DNA from 2 places in the Proteus sp. GOKU genome. Region 2 is predicted to be linked to the other one. Evidence: predicted binding sites of a transcription regulator. Region 2 holds the regulator's gene; the other holds the start of a gene.
What was found. The regulator sigma-54, encoded in region 2, starts transcription at its own class of promoters, with help from an activator protein. The targets are predictions, from matches to a motif close to GTTGGCACANNTTTCGCTNT.
Positions count from the first base shown of each region.

Region 1 (8,388 bases), 850 kb from region 2:
CCCTAGCAGCCATTTGTTGGGCTTGTTGGATCTGCTCTTGGCTTAACCGGCGTTGACTATCCATAGGCGCCAGTTCCAGCAAAATATGTTGCTCGGAAATAGGTTGGGCACTGAGCGACATTGTGTGTGATTGGTTATTGACAACCAATATCACTTCATTGTCGGTAAAGCTTTGTCCATTCGCTAATGTTTCACGCATTAAATCAGCATCAAAAGAGTAATAGCTGAAAAGGGCAGTGAAAGGCGTTTCAAATAGTTTTCGACGGCTTTGTGCTAAAACCTGTAACGCAGAATGATTTGCGTAGCAAATAATAAACTCTTTGTTGATAACCAATACAGAGTGTATCAGTGAGTCTAAAATTAATGTGTTGTCAGGTAAGTCTGCCGTTTCCATATTGAATACCCCATTGCACCATTTTAGTGCATCTTACCTTTATTACATTAATGAACCAATGCGTAAGTGAAAAGACTGACTCCTTAAGTGGGAGAAAAGTGCCCATCCGAAGATGGGCAAAATAGCTTCACGGCAAAAAAAACAGTTTTACATCTAGGCTTAAGTGTTTATTAGTAAAAATAGTCTTAAGCGCTGTAATACATTTCAAATTCAAGAGGATGCGGAGCCATACGTACACGTTGTACATCAGCACGTAATAATTCTAAGTAAGCATCAATAGCATCATCAGTAAATACACCACCGCGAGTTAAGAATTCACGATCTGCATTTAATGTATTTAATGCTTCTTCTAATGAACCTGCGACAGTTGGGATCTCTTTCGCTTCTTCTGGTGGTAAGTCATAGAGGTTTTTATCCATAGCATCACCAGGGTGAATTTTATTGATAATTCCATCAAGACCAGCCATTAACTGCGCAGCAAACGCAAGGTAAGGGTTTGCTAACGGATCTGGGAAACGAACTTCAATACGGCGCGCTTTCATGCTAGCAACAACTGGAATACGAATTGACGCTGAACGGTTACGTGCAGAGTAAGCCAGCATTACAGGTGCTTCAAAACCCGGAACTAAACGTTTGTAAGAGTTAGTGGTTGGGTTAGTAAATGCATTTAATGCACGAGCGTGTTTGATAATACCGCCGATGTAATACAGCGCCATTTCAGATAATCCGCCGTATTTGTCACCTGCAAACAGGTTTACGCCGTTTTTAGACAGTGACATATGGCAGTGCATACCTGAACCGTTATCACCAACTAATGGTTTTGGCATAAAGGTCGCTGTTTTACCAAATACGTGAGCCACGTTTTGTACCACGTATTTATAAATTTGAGTTTCATCTGCTTTTTTGGTCATGGTATTAAAGCGAGTAGCCACTTCATTTTGACCCGCAGTTGCTACTTCATGGTGATGAGCTTCAACAACTAAGCCCATTTCTTCCATGATGTTACACATAGTAGAACGAATATCTTGTGATGAATCAACGGGTGGCAGTGGGAAATAACCCCCTTTAACCATTGGGCGGTGACCTTTGTTACCGTCTTCATATTTGGTATTGGTGTTCCATGCAGCTTCAATATCATTGATAGCGTAAGAAGCGCCTGAAATATCGTTTTTGAAACGAATATCATCAAACAGGAAGAATTCTGGCTCTGGCCCAAACAGCACTGTATCTGCGATACCACTTGATTTTAAATAGTCTTCAGCACGTTTTGAGATTGAACGTGGGTCGCGATCGTAACCTTGCATTGTGCCAGGTTCTAAAACGTCACAACGAATAATCAGGGTTGGATCTTGGAAAAATGGGTCAAGCATTGCAGTTGTTGCATCTGGCATCAGCACCATGTCTGATTCGTTAATGCCTTTCCAGCCACCAATAGAAGAACCATCGAACATTTTTCCTTCTTCAAAGAAATCATCGTTAACCTGATGAGCCGGAATAGTAAGATGTTGTTCTTTACCGCGGGTATCAGTGAAACGTAAGTCAATATATCTAACTTTATGTTCTTCAATCATGGATAACACATGTTCAAGGGACATAGGAACTCTCCTGGCGAATGGTTTTATTGAGTGCAGTGGCCTTACACATTTTTCGGTGAATTTTTTGCTCACCTAAATTCTATTGCGAAAAGCATGCCAACTTATCTAAAAAGGGATATATACTGTATTGATGAAGTTTAGTGTAGAATATCTCCTGTGATTTTTTAATTATTGCACAAAGTTGGTGCAAATTAAGCCTAATTAATTGCACTATTTTGGTGCAATTGAACGGATGCTACTAAATTCTGAGGCGTGAAAAGGATCACAATTCAATTAATTGCATATTGTTAAGCAATCATTATTGTGATCTTGTTTAGTCTCTCGTCTAAAGCGTGTACAATACTGCGCTTATTTCTACAATGCCTGAGGCAAATTTTGTGATCGAAAACTTGCGTAATATCGCCATCATCGCCCACGTTGACCATGGTAAAACAACTATCGTCGATAAATTACTACAGCAATCTGGTACGTTCGGTGAACGTGAAACCGTTGCTGAGCGCGTGATGGACTCAAATGATCTCGAAAGAGAGCGCGGAATTACTATTCTTGCGAAAAATACAGCGATTAAATGGAATGACTATCGTATCAATATCGTAGATACCCCAGGACACGCCGACTTCGGTGGTGAGGTAGAACGCGTTATGTCTATGGTAGACTGCGTTCTATTGCTGGTTGACGCGATGGATGGCCCAATGCCACAAACTCGTTTTGTGACACAAAAAGCGTTTGCTAACAACTTAAAACCAATTGTTGTTATCAATAAAGTTGACCGCCCTGGTGCGCGTCCAGACTGGGTTGTTGATCAGGTATTTGACCTGTTCGTAAACTTAGGCGCAACTGACGAACAACTTGATTTCCCAATTATCTATGCATCTGCATTAAATGGTATTGCGGGAACAGATTACAATGACATGGCTGAAGATATGACTCCGTTATATGAAGCTATTGTCAAATATGTAGAGCCACCAAAAGTTGATCTGGAAGGCACATTCCAGATGCAAATTTCTCAGTTGGACTACAACAACTACATGGGTGTTATCGGTATCGGTCGTATCAAGCGTGGTAAGGTTAAACCTAACCAGCAAGTTACTATCATCGATAGCGAAGGTAATACTCGTAACGGTAAAGTCGGTAAAGTGTTAGGTCACTTAGGCTTAGAACGTATCGAAGTTGACGTCGCAGAAGCTGGCGATATCATTGCCATCACAGGCTTAGGCGAACTGAATATTTCTGATACGATCTGCGAAACAGGTGCTGTTGAAGCATTACCTGCATTAGCCGTTGATGAACCAACTGTTAGCATGTATTTCTGTGTTAATACTTCACCTTTCTGTGGTCGTGAAGGTAAGTTTGTGACTTCTCGTCAGATTTTAGATCGTCTGAAAAAAGAGTTAGTCCATAACGTAGCATTACGTGTAGAAGAAACTGAAGATCCAGATGCATTCCGTGTATCAGGTCGTGGTGAGCTTCACCTGTCAGTTCTGATTGAAAATATGCGTCGTGAAGGTTACGAATTAGGTGTATCTCGTCCTAAAGTTATCTTCCGTGATATTGACGGCCGTAAACAAGAGCCTTTCGAACAAGTTACTATCGATATTGAAGAACAACACCAAGGTGATGTGATGCAAGCGATGGGTGAGCGTAAAGGCGAAATGCGTGATATGCAACCAGATGGTAAAGGACGTGTACGTTTAGACTACATTATCCCTAGCCGTGGTCTGATTGGTTTCCGTACTGAATTTATGACCATGACATCAGGTACTGGTTTACTGTACGCAACATTCAGTCATTATGATGATGTTCGTCCGGGTGAAATCGGTCGCCGTAATAACGGTGTTATGATCTCTAATGGCCAAGGTAAAGCCGTTGCTTACGCACTGTATAGCTTACAAGACCGCGGTAAATTATTCGTGACTCATGGTGCAGAAGTTTATGAAGGCCAAGTGATTGGTATTCATACTCGCTCTAATGACTTAACAGTAAACTGCTTAACGGGTAAAAAGCTGACTAACATGCGTGCTTCTGGTACAGATGAGGCGACAACGCTGACTCCACACCTGAAACAAACATTAGAACAAGCATTAGAATTTATTGATGACGATGAGTTAGTTGAAGTAACTCCGCAGTCTATCCGTCTGCGTAAGCGTTATCTGTCAGAAAACGATCGTCGTCGCGCTTACCGTAGCAAAGACTAATTCGTTATTCTGATAACATAATTCTTAGGGCGCGTTAGCGCCCTGAGTTTATACTCGTCATACTTCAAGTTACAGAGGAGTTGACTACGCTCAGTTAGTCGAGTCACATAGCTTATCTATGTTCCCCGCCTATCTTCACTTGTTGCCTATCTGTAACTCAAATTATTTAGAGTATAGGTACTATAGGTACCATAAGACGAATGCGGTGGAGTATTTGCCACCGCATAAGTTTTTCTCTTCCTGCCTCTCTTTTCTTACCTTTTATTCCTCAAGTTGCATTTACAACTTAAGTGTTGTTTATAACTCAAAATACAACTTATAAGTTGTTTTTAAGTTGCAATACAACTAAAGTGTTGTAAAAATCACCAATACAATATCGAAACACATATGAAAACGATTAATGAAATTGCCAATTTAATAGCTGAACAACGTAAAAAATTAGGCATAGAGCAAAAAGATATGTATTTACGTATTGGTATGAAGCAACAACAATACCAACGCATAGAATCAGGCAATGATATTAAGCTCTCTACCTTACTACGGGTACTAGAAGGATTAGATTTAGAGTTATCAATTAAGGCTAAAAATTCTAATGTAAACTCGGCAATTGCAAATACGGAGATAGCCAACAGAAGCAAAATTGATTTGGACGATGACGTGGATGATCTCGATTTTTGGTTTAAGAAAAAGGAATAACCAATGATTAAACAGGTTGAGAAAGTGGAAGGTCTTAATATTCAGTTACATGGCATTGATGTTGCGATTATTGCACATTATGCTGGTGGGAAAAATATACTGACATTTAATCCCCATTTTGTCGATATGCCAAAAGAAAGTCGACCGAGTTTCACATTAAGACAGTTATTTGATCCTGAATATTTAACTAAGCCTCAAATTCGCACACAGAAAATCTCGCCTGTGCTATCTAACTTGCTACCTGAAGGTGTATTAAGAGAATACATTGCGAATGTATTGAAATGCCATATAGATAATGAATTTGCCATTCTTGCTTATTTAGGGGCAAATTTACCCGGTGCTATTTTAGTAACACCTATAAAAGCAGGAGCGGTTCCTAATTGGGCACAGTTGCATGATGATTTTAAAATCATACAAAAATAAATAAGAAGAAGGTGTTTTATCATCACATCACAACTTCATTGTAGATAATGATGCTTTTAGTCTCATTTTTCGTCTCTCCCTATTCTGGTTTTATGTTTTACAAAAAAATTAAGTGTGATTATTGTACTTTTTTGGTGTTTAAGCCTGTTCAGTAAAGCGATTTATGATTAAAGTAAAATGAGTTTTCTATTATGGAGAGGATTTATGCTTTATATCTTTGATATGGGTAATGTGATTATTGATATCGATTTTAACCGGGTATTCGCAGTATGGAGTAAACTCAGTGGTGTTCCATTAGCGAACATAAAAAAGAACTTCACCACAGGAGAGATCTTTAAATTACACGAACGCGGCAATATTACAGACATCGAGTTTGCAGAAGAAATCAGTTCAGAATTAGAAATGAATTTAAGCTTTGAACAGTTTGCTGAAGGATGGCAGGCTATTTTCGTCGCATTACGCCCTGAAGTCATTGATATAATGAATAAGTTAAGAGAACAAGGACATCGGGTCGTGGTGTTATCAAATACTAACCGTTTACACCAAGACTACTGGCCGGAACACTATCCTGAAATAGCTGCCTCAGCAGATTTCCTCTATCTATCTCAAGATATCGGTATGAGAAAACCTGATCCTGAAATCTATAAATATGTTTTACAGTCTGAAGACGTCGAAGCACAGAATGCCGTTTTCTTTGATGATGTGAAAGCCAATGTTGATGCAGCCATTGCTGTGGGTATGAAAGGTGTACATGTCATTGATAAACAAACTGTCATTGACTACTTTAAAGATTATGATTTTTCTCTCCCAGTAGAAGAATAATGCTATTGTAAGGATAACAATGGATTGAATTTGTTATCCTTTTTTATTGATTTATTTTGGAGAGAGTATGATCGCGTTAATTCAACGAGTGACACAGGCAAAAGTGGATATTGCAGGTGAAACAGTCGGCGCTATTAATCAAGGTTTGTTGGTTTTATTAGGTGTAGAGAAAGACGACAACGAACAGAAAGCCAAAAGATTATGTGAAAAAGTGTGCGGTTATCGCATATTTAGCGATGAAAACGACAAGATGAACCTAAATGTGCAACAAGCAGGTGGTAGTTTATTAGTCGTCTCTCAATTCACCCTTGCCGCAGAAACACAAAAAGGAATGCGCCCTGGTTTTTCGAATGGTGCCCCCCCTGAATTAGCGAAAGATCTCTACCACTACTTTATAGAACAATGTCAGCAACAAGGTTTAGAAACACAAACAGGCCAATTCGCCGCGGATATGCAAATCACACTGACTAATGACGGTCCAGTCACCTTTTGGTTGCAGGTATAACGTCAAATATGTCGTGATGTTAAAAGGAGCTCAGATATGTACCATTTACGAACCCCAAAAACAGAGGCGGAATTTGATGCCTATTATGCTTTTCGCTGGGAAATGCTTCGTAAACCTCTACATCAACCTGAAGGCTCTGAAAAAGACGGTTATGATACCCTTGCTCATCACCAAATGGTTGTCGATGAAACCGGTCAACCTGTCGCGATTGGACGGCTTTATATTAATGCGGATAACGAAGGCGCTATCCGCTTTATGGCAGTACGTACAGATGCGCAAGGTAAAGGCTTAGGCACTCTTGTTGCTATGGCGCTAGAGTCATTGGCTCGCCAAGAAGGTATAAAACGGATCGTATGTAGTGCAAGAGAAGAGTCTGTAAACTTCTTTGAAAAATTGGGTTATGAAAATTGTGGTCTAGTCACAGGCCCACAAACTACACCCATTAAGCACTTCTTTATGAAAAAAAGTATTGAGTCTTTAGATGACATTCTTCATCGACCAGATTGGTGTGCTGAATTACAAAAACAGTGGCATCAACATATTCCTTTAAGTGAGAAAATGGGATTACGTATTACTCAATATACGGGAACTCGTTTTTATACCACTATCCCAGAAGCGGGAAACCAAAACCCTCATCACACTATTTTTGCTGGCAGCCAATTTTCACTCGCAACATTAACCGGTTGGGGATTGATTTGGCTATTAATGCGAGAGCATAAGTTACAAGGTGATATTGTGCTGGTGGATGCTCATATTCGTTATCGCAAACCTGTATCAGGACGTCCTGCGGCCGTTGCAGATATGGAAAATTTAAGCGGGGATTTAGGGCGATTAGCGAAGGGCAGTAAAGCTCGCATTAAGCTAGATGTTGATATTTGTGGCGATGAAGGTGTTGGTGCTGTTTTTAGTGGTACTTATATTGTATTACCTTCACAAAATAAGCAATGTTAAGTGTGCTTATTTTAATTAATTGAATTTAATCTATTTTTTACCGATCTTATCGACGTTTTTGTTATCTTTTCTACGTTAAAGCGTGGGGATAATCAATCTATGCTCTAATGCTTATTTTATAGTGTTTCTATCGCTATCCAATTGATGTATATTTCGCAGTTTACGGAGGGAAGCATGGACACCAATTTATCTACTCGTCTTAATAAATATATCAGTGAAAGCGGGATCTGCTCACGTCGTGAGGCTGACCGTTATATTGAGCAAGGACTTGTCCTTATTAATGGCAAGCGTGCCGGTATTGGCGACCAAGTATTTGCGGGCGATGAAGTCAAAGTCAATGGTCGGTTGATTGAAGCACAGGATAACTCTGAGCTAGTTTTGATTGCACTGAATAAGCCAGTAGGTATTGTCAGTACCACAGATGATGGCGAGAAAGATAATATTGTTGACTATGTTAACCACAGTACTCGTATTTTCCCAATTGGACGTTTAGATAAAGACTCTCAAGGGTTGATTTTCCTGACCAACCACGGCGATTTAGTGAATAAAATCCTACGTGCAGGTAATGATCACGAAAAAGAGTATCTCGTGACAGTGAATAAGCCGATTACTGATGAGTTTATTCATGGTATGGGTGCTGGTGTTCCTATCATGGGACAAAAAACCAAGAAATGTAAGGTTAAGAAAGAAGCGCCGATGGTGTTTCGTATTACCTTAGTTCAAGGGTTAAATCGTCAAATTCGTCGTATGTGTGAATATTTTGGTTATGAAGTCACTAAGCTTGAACGTATTCGTATTATGAATGTG
Region 1 covers NZ_CP034105.1:3,856,368-3,864,755, reverse strand. Annotated here, with positions in the region: gene glnL (nitrogen regulation protein NR(II)) at 1-394, opposite strand, end outside; gene glnA (glutamate--ammonia ligase) at 580-1,989, opposite strand; gene typA (ribosome-dependent GTPase TypA) at 2,349-4,184, shown strand; gene EHE21_RS17635 (helix-turn-helix domain-containing protein) at 4,572-4,880, shown strand; gene EHE21_RS17630 (HipA N-terminal domain-containing protein) at 4,884-5,303, shown strand; gene yihX (glucose-1-phosphatase) at 5,508-6,125, shown strand; gene dtd (D-aminoacyl-tRNA deacylase) at 6,193-6,630, shown strand; gene fabY (fatty acid biosynthesis protein FabY) at 6,667-7,581, shown strand; gene rluF (23S rRNA pseudouridine(2604) synthase RluF) at 7,756-8,388, shown strand, end outside.
Region 1: glnA (glutamate--ammonia ligase) is a predicted target of sigma-54. The motif match lies at 2,071-2,090, and genes of this name have one in related genera.

Region 2 (8,388 bases):
AAACATAATCAATTCAGGATCAAGCGCAATGGCTCTTGCTAATGCCGCCCTTCTCGCCATTCCTCCTGATAATTCAGAAGGCATTAAACTTGCTGCACCACGTAAACCCACGGCTTCAAGTTTCATCATCACCGTTGTACGGATTAATGCTTCAGGTAAATTTGTATGCTCTCTTAGTGGAAATGCCACATTTTCAAACACATTCATGTCTGTAAACAGTGCGCCTGATTGAAAAAGCATACTCATTTTCTTTCTTGCCTGATACAACGCGGAGCGTGATAGCGCAGGAATATTGTCGCCATCAAACCAAATTTCACCACTATCTGGAAGGATTTGTCCTCCCATTAGGCGTAACAAGGTTGTTTTACCAATCCCTGAAGGGCCCATAATCGCAGTCACTTTTCCTCTTGGTACAACAAGATTGATCTCAGAGAAAATCTTTCTGCTACCGCGAGTGAAGTTCATATTGCGCACTTCAATTAGATTGTCAGATTGTGCGTTCATGAATAAAACATCCTCAAGCCTGTCTGCATAAACGAATTTTTACGCTATTTTGGCAGGTCATTCGCTATGTTACAAAGAAATCACCACTATTTAGCAATTTATTGCACGGTTAATTTTACTTTTCGTGCTTGGCTAGTCAAAATATGGTTAATTAGCAAAACCTTTTGACAATATGTTTTTTTATCAGCCCTGTCTTATTGGTTTTTTCTTTATTCGCTCATTGTTGGAAAACTGATGGCATGTTGATTACTTTGTCTCTTTTAATTTTTGGGTTGATGCTACTCGTTTATGCATCAGACCGATTAGTTTATGGTGCGAGCGTTTTTGCGCAATCGTTAAAAATCCCACCTGCCGTTATTGGTATCTTAATTGTAGGCACCGGTACTTCACTGCCTGAGCTTTTTGTTTCAACCGATGCTGCTGTTCATAATTTACCTGATATTGCTATCGGGACAGCCATTGGCTCTACACTCACCAACCTTCTCCTCATCGCTGGTATTGGCGCGATGATTTATCCTATGAACATTCAATCCGCAGTGCTAAAAAAAGAGCTTCCCTTGATGATTATAGTCATCATACTTGTTGGCATTATCGTTTCTAGCGGAAACTTAGGGCTTAGAGAAGGCACGCTGCTCTTTTTTATTGGTTTTGCATCCATCTTTCTAATGATAAAAACGATGCATAAAACACTAACACAAGAGCGTCACGTATTACCTTTAGAAACCTTAACGCGTTTTGAATTACAGACAAATCCCCGTAATTCTGTTGCACTTTTTTGGGTTGTTATTGCTTTACTTATTATTCCAGTTGCAACCCAAATGATATTGGATAATGTCTTTATTTTAATGCAACAGTATCATCTTAGTGGCTTTTTTGTTGGTTTAACCTTGCTATCGATTGGAACAAGCCTACCTGAATTAGCAACAACTATTGTGGCAGCACTAAGACGCGAGAATGAATTAGCATTAGGGAATATTATAGGTGCTAATATTTTCAATCTCACTTTTGTGTTAGGAATGCCAGCATTACTCTCACCAAGCACATTTAATATCAACACATTTTATTTTAGCTTTGCTGTGCTTGGTGTCGCCAGTTTACTGTTTTCTCTCTTTTCATTAGGGCGCAAACGACGTCTTAATCGAGGAAAAGGGATATTCTTGTTAGTTTGCTTTATTGTTTATATTACGGTGTTGTGCGTCGCACATTCTCTCTTAACCTAAAATAAATGGTACAAAAAAATGACCGAGTTTGATTTTCAGCAAGCGGGTAAAAAAGTCCTTCATATTGAACGTGATGGGTTAGCTGAACTAGAACAATACATCAATGATGACTTCACTCTAGCCTGTGAAAAAATTTTCCACTGCCAAGGTAGAGTCATTGTTATGGGTATGGGTAAATCTGGCCATATTGGACATAAAATTGCGGCGACATTCGCCAGCACAGGAACACCTTCTTTCTTCGTTCATCCCGGTGAAGCAAGCCATGGCGACTTAGGCATGGTGACAGAAAAAGATATTGTTTTGGCGATTTCAAACTCAGGTGAAGCCAGCGAAATCCTTGCGCTGATCCCAGTACTTAAACGTAAACAGATAACACTGATTTGTATGACACGCACTCCTCAAAGTACAATGGGGAAAGCGTCTGATATTCATCTTTGTATCAAAGTACCTAAAGAAGCCTGTCCTTTAGGTCTTGCACCAACAACCAGTACAACGGCAACCTTGGTAATGGGGGATGCACTAGCAATAGCACTGTTACGTGCCCGTGGTTTTACTGCTGAAGATTTTGCGCTCTCTCATCCTGGAGGGGCATTAGGTCGTAAATTACTCCTTCATGTCAGTGATTTAATGAATAAAGAGGCAGATATCCCTCGCGTCACTAAAGATGCCACTTTACGTGAAGCACTTGTCGAGATAACCCGTAAAAAATTAGGTATGACCGTCATTTGCGATGATAGTATGCTGATCAACGGTATCTTTACTGATGGTGACTTACGAAGAATATTTGATTTAGGGATAGATCTGAACAATGCCAAAATTTCAGATGTTATGACAAGAGGCGGTATTCGTATTCGCCCAGATTGTTTGGCAGTTGAAGCACTGAATTTAATGCAAGCAAAACATATCACCTCGCTATTAGTAACAGAACAAGATAGTGATATCCTGTTAGGTGTTTTACATATGCATGATTTATTACAGGCTGGTGTTGTATAAGATAGTCATAACGTTCGAAGGATAAAAATGAATACAATGATAGAAACTTGTTATGGTGCAGTAAGCGAGCAAATCATCAAAAAAGCAGAAAAAATCCAATTGCTGATTTGTGATGTTGATGGTGTGATGTCGGACGGACTCATTTACATGGGCAATAATGGCGAAGAATTAAAAGCCTTTAACGTTCGTGATGGGTATGGCATCCGTTGTTTGCTTACATCAGGCATTGAGGTTGCTATCATTACAGGTCGTCAGTCTAAACTGTTAGAAGATCGTGCTAAAACCCTTGGCATTACATATCTTTACCAAGGTCAGCATAATAAGCTTTTGGCGTATCAACAACTGTTAGATACACTAAACCTTAAACCTGAACAAACAGCCTATATTGGTGACGACCTGATTGATTTACCTGTAATGGAAAAAGTAGGACTTTCTGTCGCCGTGGCTGATGCACATCCATTACTTACACCTCGTGCTAATTACGTGACTCGCATTGCGGGGGGGCGTGGTGCAGTACGAGAATTGTGCGATTTAATCCTTTTAGCGCAAGGTCGGCTTGAAGAAGCTAAAGGTCTTTCGATTTAACGTATAACGATACAGAATGAATAAATTAAAATCCTGGTTTACCTTAATTCTTGCCATTATCGCCCTTGGGCTGATTGGCTGGAACTATACTAATAACACTGAATTCGGTGATGGTGAGATTGTTGATGATGGTCAGCCAACCTATCAATCCAAATCATCGATATCTTTTGTTTATGAACCAACGGGTATACTCGGATATAAACTTGTTGCTGATGATGTTAAAAACTATGCTCAGCAAAAGTTTACATGGTTTACTAACCCTGTCTTAACTACCTATTCACCGACAGGGGATGCAACATGGACAGTACGCGCAAATAAAGCCAAGCTAACAAACAGTAAAATGCTCTATCTTTATGGCGATGTTCAAATTGATAGCTTAACAGATGATTCTCAACTACAGAGAATAAGCACAGACAATGCTATCGCAAATTTGGATACACAGGATGTTTCCTCTGATGATGAAGTGACTATTATCGGCGTCGGACTGAAATCAGTCGGCTTAAAAATGCGAGGCAATCTGCGCGAGAAACGTGCAGAGCTGATTGAAAAGGTAAACACCTATTATGAGATCCCTAATGAATCAAAAAATCCGTAATACACTGATTATCGGTACACTTTTAGCGATAAGTGTACCTGCGATGGCGCTTAAAGATGACACACAACAACCTATTGTTGTGAATTCAGAGAAACAGTCGCTTGATCTAGAAAAAAACGTTACAACCTTTACACAAAATGTTGTGATCAAACAAGGTTCTATCGATATTCGTGCTGATAAAGTTGTTGTCACACGCCCGGGTGGTGACTCCAAAAGGATCGTAATAGAAGCGTTTGGTAACCCTGTGACTTTTTATCAGTTACAAGATGATGGCAAACCTATCAAAGGTCGTGGCGAGAAAATGACCTATGAAATGGATAAAGAGTTAATGACCTTAACGGGTAAAGCCTATCTTGAACAATTAGACAGTAATATCACCGGTGATAAGATCACTTATCTCGTCCCAACTCAGCAAATGGAAGCGTTTAGCGGTAAAGGTAAACAAGTGACTACTGTTTTACTGCCTTCCCAGTTGCAAGAGAAAGGCCCTGGTGTTAACAACAAAGGTAAGTAACACTTTATGGCGCTGTTAAAAGCTGAAAATTTAGCGAAAGCATACAAAGGGCGCACCGTTGTCGGTGATGTAAGTCTGAACGTTAATTCAGGTGAGATTGTCGGCTTACTTGGACCTAATGGTGCAGGTAAAACAACCACATTCTATATGGTTGTTGGCATTGTAGCTCGTGATGCAGGTAGTATTACAATTGATGATGAAGACATTACGCTGTTACCGTTACATGAACGAGCACGTAAAGGCATTGGCTATCTTCCTCAAGAAGCGTCTATTTTTAGACGCTTAAGCGTTTATGACAATATTATGGGGATCTTAGAAATCCGCCATGATCTAACGCCTGAAGAACGAAAAGACCGTGCAGAAGAGCTACTAGAAGAGTTTAATGTCAGCCACTTGCGTAACAGCTTAGGGCAATCATTATCAGGGGGTGAACGCCGCCGTGTTGAAATCGCGCGGGCATTGGCAGCAAACCCCAAATTCATTTTATTAGATGAACCTTTTGCGGGTGTTGACCCTATTTCGGTATTAGATATTAAAAAAATTATCCAGCATCTACGTGATTATGGATTAGGTGTACTGATTACTGACCATAACGTTCGTGAAACATTAGATGTATGTGAACGTGCTTATATTGTCAGCCAAGGTCACCTTATCGCTCATGGTTCACCAGAAGAAATTCTTGAAAATGAGCAAGTTAAACGTGTTTACTTAGGTGAAGGCTTCCGCCTGTAATCTTTGATTCACTTTTACTCTGTCATGGATGACAACAGCAAAGGACTCATCGCATTATTATGAAACAAAGTCTGCAACTTCGTCTTAGTCAGCAACTGGCAATGACGCCACAGCTACAACAGGCTATTCGTTTGTTGCAACTTTCGACGCTTGAATTACAACAAGAAATTCAGCAAGCGCTTGAGTCTAATCCACTTCTAGAACAAGACGACGATCAACAAGATCCCGTTTCAGACGATACCTCTCATACAGAAAATCAGTCCGACTCTACAACAGAAACAACAACCGAAAACGAAGTTGAAGAGTTCGATACGCTGGATGCTTTAGAGCAAAAAGAGATGCCTGATGATCTCCCTTTAGATACTCAATGGGAAGAGATCTACACCGCAGGCACACCTTCTGGCACCAGTAATGACTATACTGATGATGAACTTCCACTGTATCAAGGCGAAACAACGGCTTCATTGCAAGATTACCTAACATGGCAGGCTGATCTCACTCCGTTTTCAGAAACAGACAGAGCAATTGCGATAAGTATTATCGATGCTATTGATGAAACAGGATATTTAACTGTCACAACAGATGACATCCTTGCTGGAATGGGCGATGATGAGTTAGAGCTTGATGAAGTCGAAGCCGTATTAAAACGTATCCAACGCTTTGATCCTATTGGTGTTGCTGCGCGTGATTTAAAAGAGTGTCTTTTGATTCAGCTATCCGCTTTTTCAACAGAAACACCTTATCTTAAAGAAACGCAGTTAGTGATCAGCCAATATTTAGAGTTGCTAGGTAACCGTGACTTTCGCCAATTGATGCGTCAAACGAAGTTACGTGAAGAGACACTTAAATCGGTTATTGAGATGATCCAGTCTCTTGATCCTAAACCCGGATTAAGTATTGATACAGGCGAGTCAGAGTATGTTATTCCAGATATACTGGTAAAAAAATCAGGTGAGCGCTGGCAAGTTGAGTTAAATACAGATAGCATTCCTCGCCTACGAATAAATGAGACCTACGCAGCATTGGGTCAATCGACCCAAAATGAGAGTGATGGAAAATTTATTCGTGATAATTTACAAGAAGCCAAATGGCTGATAAAAAGTTTAGAAAGCCGTAATGAGACATTATTAAAAGTCGCTCATTGCATTGTTGACACACAGCAGGCATTTTTCGAATTGGGTGAAGAGCATATGAAACCCCTTGTGTTAGCAGATATTGCTGAACAGGTTGAAATGCACGAATCCACCATTTCTCGAGTGACAACGCAAAAATTTTTGCATTGCCCGAGAGGAATTTTCGAATTGAAGTATTTTTTCTCTAGCCATGTGAATACTGATAGCGGAGGCGAAGCCTCTTCAACAGCAATCAGGGCTTTAGTGAAGAAACTAATCGCAGCAGAAAATCCAGCGAAACCACTTAGTGATAGTAAACTGGCTGATATGCTCGGAGAACTTGGAATACAGGTTGCTCGACGCACTGTTGCGAAGTATAGAGAGTCATTATCCATCCCGCCTTCAAATCAACGCAAAGAGTTGGTTTGAGCATAATTGAGAAGGAAGACACTATGGAACTTCAAATCACTGGTCATAATATTGAATTAACCGATGCTCTGCGTGATACCGTCAAAGCAAAAAGCGCGAAATTACCTCAGTTCTTTGACAAAATTAATAACGTTCAGGTGATCCTGAAAGTCGAGAAAGTTAATAAAATCGCGGAAGCGACCATTCAAGTTAACGGCGGTGAATTGCATGCCTCTGCGGAAGCAGAAGATATGTACGCAGCAATTGATGGATTAATGGATAAACTGGCTCGTCAATTAACCAAACACAAAGATAAACTGAGACAACATTAATTCATTTCCCATTGTAAAATGGGGATACAATCGGCGAAGTTACTGCGTTGTTTATGACTCGGTTTAAGCCAACGCCTAATCAATATCAGTAACAAAAAACCAGATGTCACTTTGTGGCATCTGGTTTGCTGGTCTAAGTGAATAAGACAATGAACAACGATACAAAGATGAATATTAGCGACGTACTTTCTCTGGCATGTACGCATAATGATGTACATTGCACGAGTAAAAAGCGCGCGTTAGAAATTATCAGTGAAAATGCAGCTAAAGCACTTAATTTACCCGAAACACTGATATTTGAAGCTTTATTAACGCGTGAAAAAGTCGGTACAACAGGGATTGGGGGGGGGTTAGCTATCCCTCATGGACGTATTGAAAGTGATGAAACAGAAAAAGTAGTTGGTGTGTTTCTTCACCTAAGCGAACCTATTGCCTTCGACGCTATTGATAATCAACCTGTCGACTTGTTGTTCGCATTACTCGTTCCTGCGACACAATGTAAGGAACATTTACACACACTGTCTTTGATTGCAAAACAGTTGGCAGACAAAAATTTATGTCGCCGACTACGCTCCGCACAAAGTGATGAAGAGCTTTATCAGATTATCACAGAATAACCCCTACGGGTTTAGTAGGACGCGAATAGCATACAGTGGAATGATATTCATCACTGGGAAATTATAGGGGAGCTACCTCATGGTGCTGATGATAGTCAGCGGACGCTCTGGTTCAGGTAAGTCAGTCGCTTTGCGTGCGCTTGAAGACATGGGATTTTATTGTGTTGATAACTTACCTGTTGATCTTTTACCTGAGCTCGCAAAAACACTGGCTGAACGTGATGCTTCTGCTGCCGCAGTCAGTATTGATGTCCGAAATATGCCAGAGTCGCCGGAGATCTTCGAAAAAGCGCTGGAAAGTTTACCCGCTGAATATTCTCCACAACTCTTATTTTTAGACGCAGATAGAAATACCTTAATTCGTCGTTATAGTGATACTCGACGTCTTCACCCTCTTTCGACCAAGAACCTTTCGTTAGAAATGGCAATTGATACCGAAAGTGATCTGCTTGAGCCATTGCGATCACGCGCTGATCTCATCATTGATACTTCTGAGATGTCAGTTCATGAGCTCGCAGAAATGCTGCGTACTCGCTTGTTAGGTAAGCGTGAACGTGAGCTGACGATGGTCTTTGAATCGTTTGGCTTTAAACATGGTATTCCTATTGATGCAGACTATGTTTTTGACGTGCGATTCTTACCAAATCCACATTGGGATCCTAAACTGCGTCCAATGACAGGTCTTGATCGCCCTGTCGCGGCATTTTTAGATAGGCACACTGAAGTTCATAACTTTATTTATCAAACTAGAAGCTACCTTGAACTTTGGTTGCCGA
Region 2 covers NZ_CP034105.1:566,700-575,087, reverse strand. Annotated here, with positions in the region: gene mlaF (phospholipid ABC transporter ATP-binding protein MlaF) at 1-504, opposite strand, end outside; gene EHE21_RS02760 (calcium/sodium antiporter) at 744-1,724, shown strand; gene kdsD (arabinose-5-phosphate isomerase KdsD) at 1,743-2,717, shown strand; gene kdsC (3-deoxy-manno-octulosonate-8-phosphatase KdsC) at 2,745-3,302, shown strand; gene lptC (LPS export ABC transporter periplasmic protein LptC) at 3,319-3,897, shown strand; gene lptA (lipopolysaccharide ABC transporter substrate-binding protein LptA) at 3,878-4,411, shown strand; gene lptB (LPS export ABC transporter ATP-binding protein) at 4,418-5,143, shown strand; gene rpoN (RNA polymerase factor sigma-54) at 5,203-6,684, shown strand; gene hpf (ribosome hibernation promoting factor) at 6,708-6,995, shown strand; gene ptsN (PTS IIA-like nitrogen regulatory protein PtsN) at 7,145-7,612, shown strand; gene rapZ (RNase adapter RapZ) at 7,692-8,388, shown strand, end outside.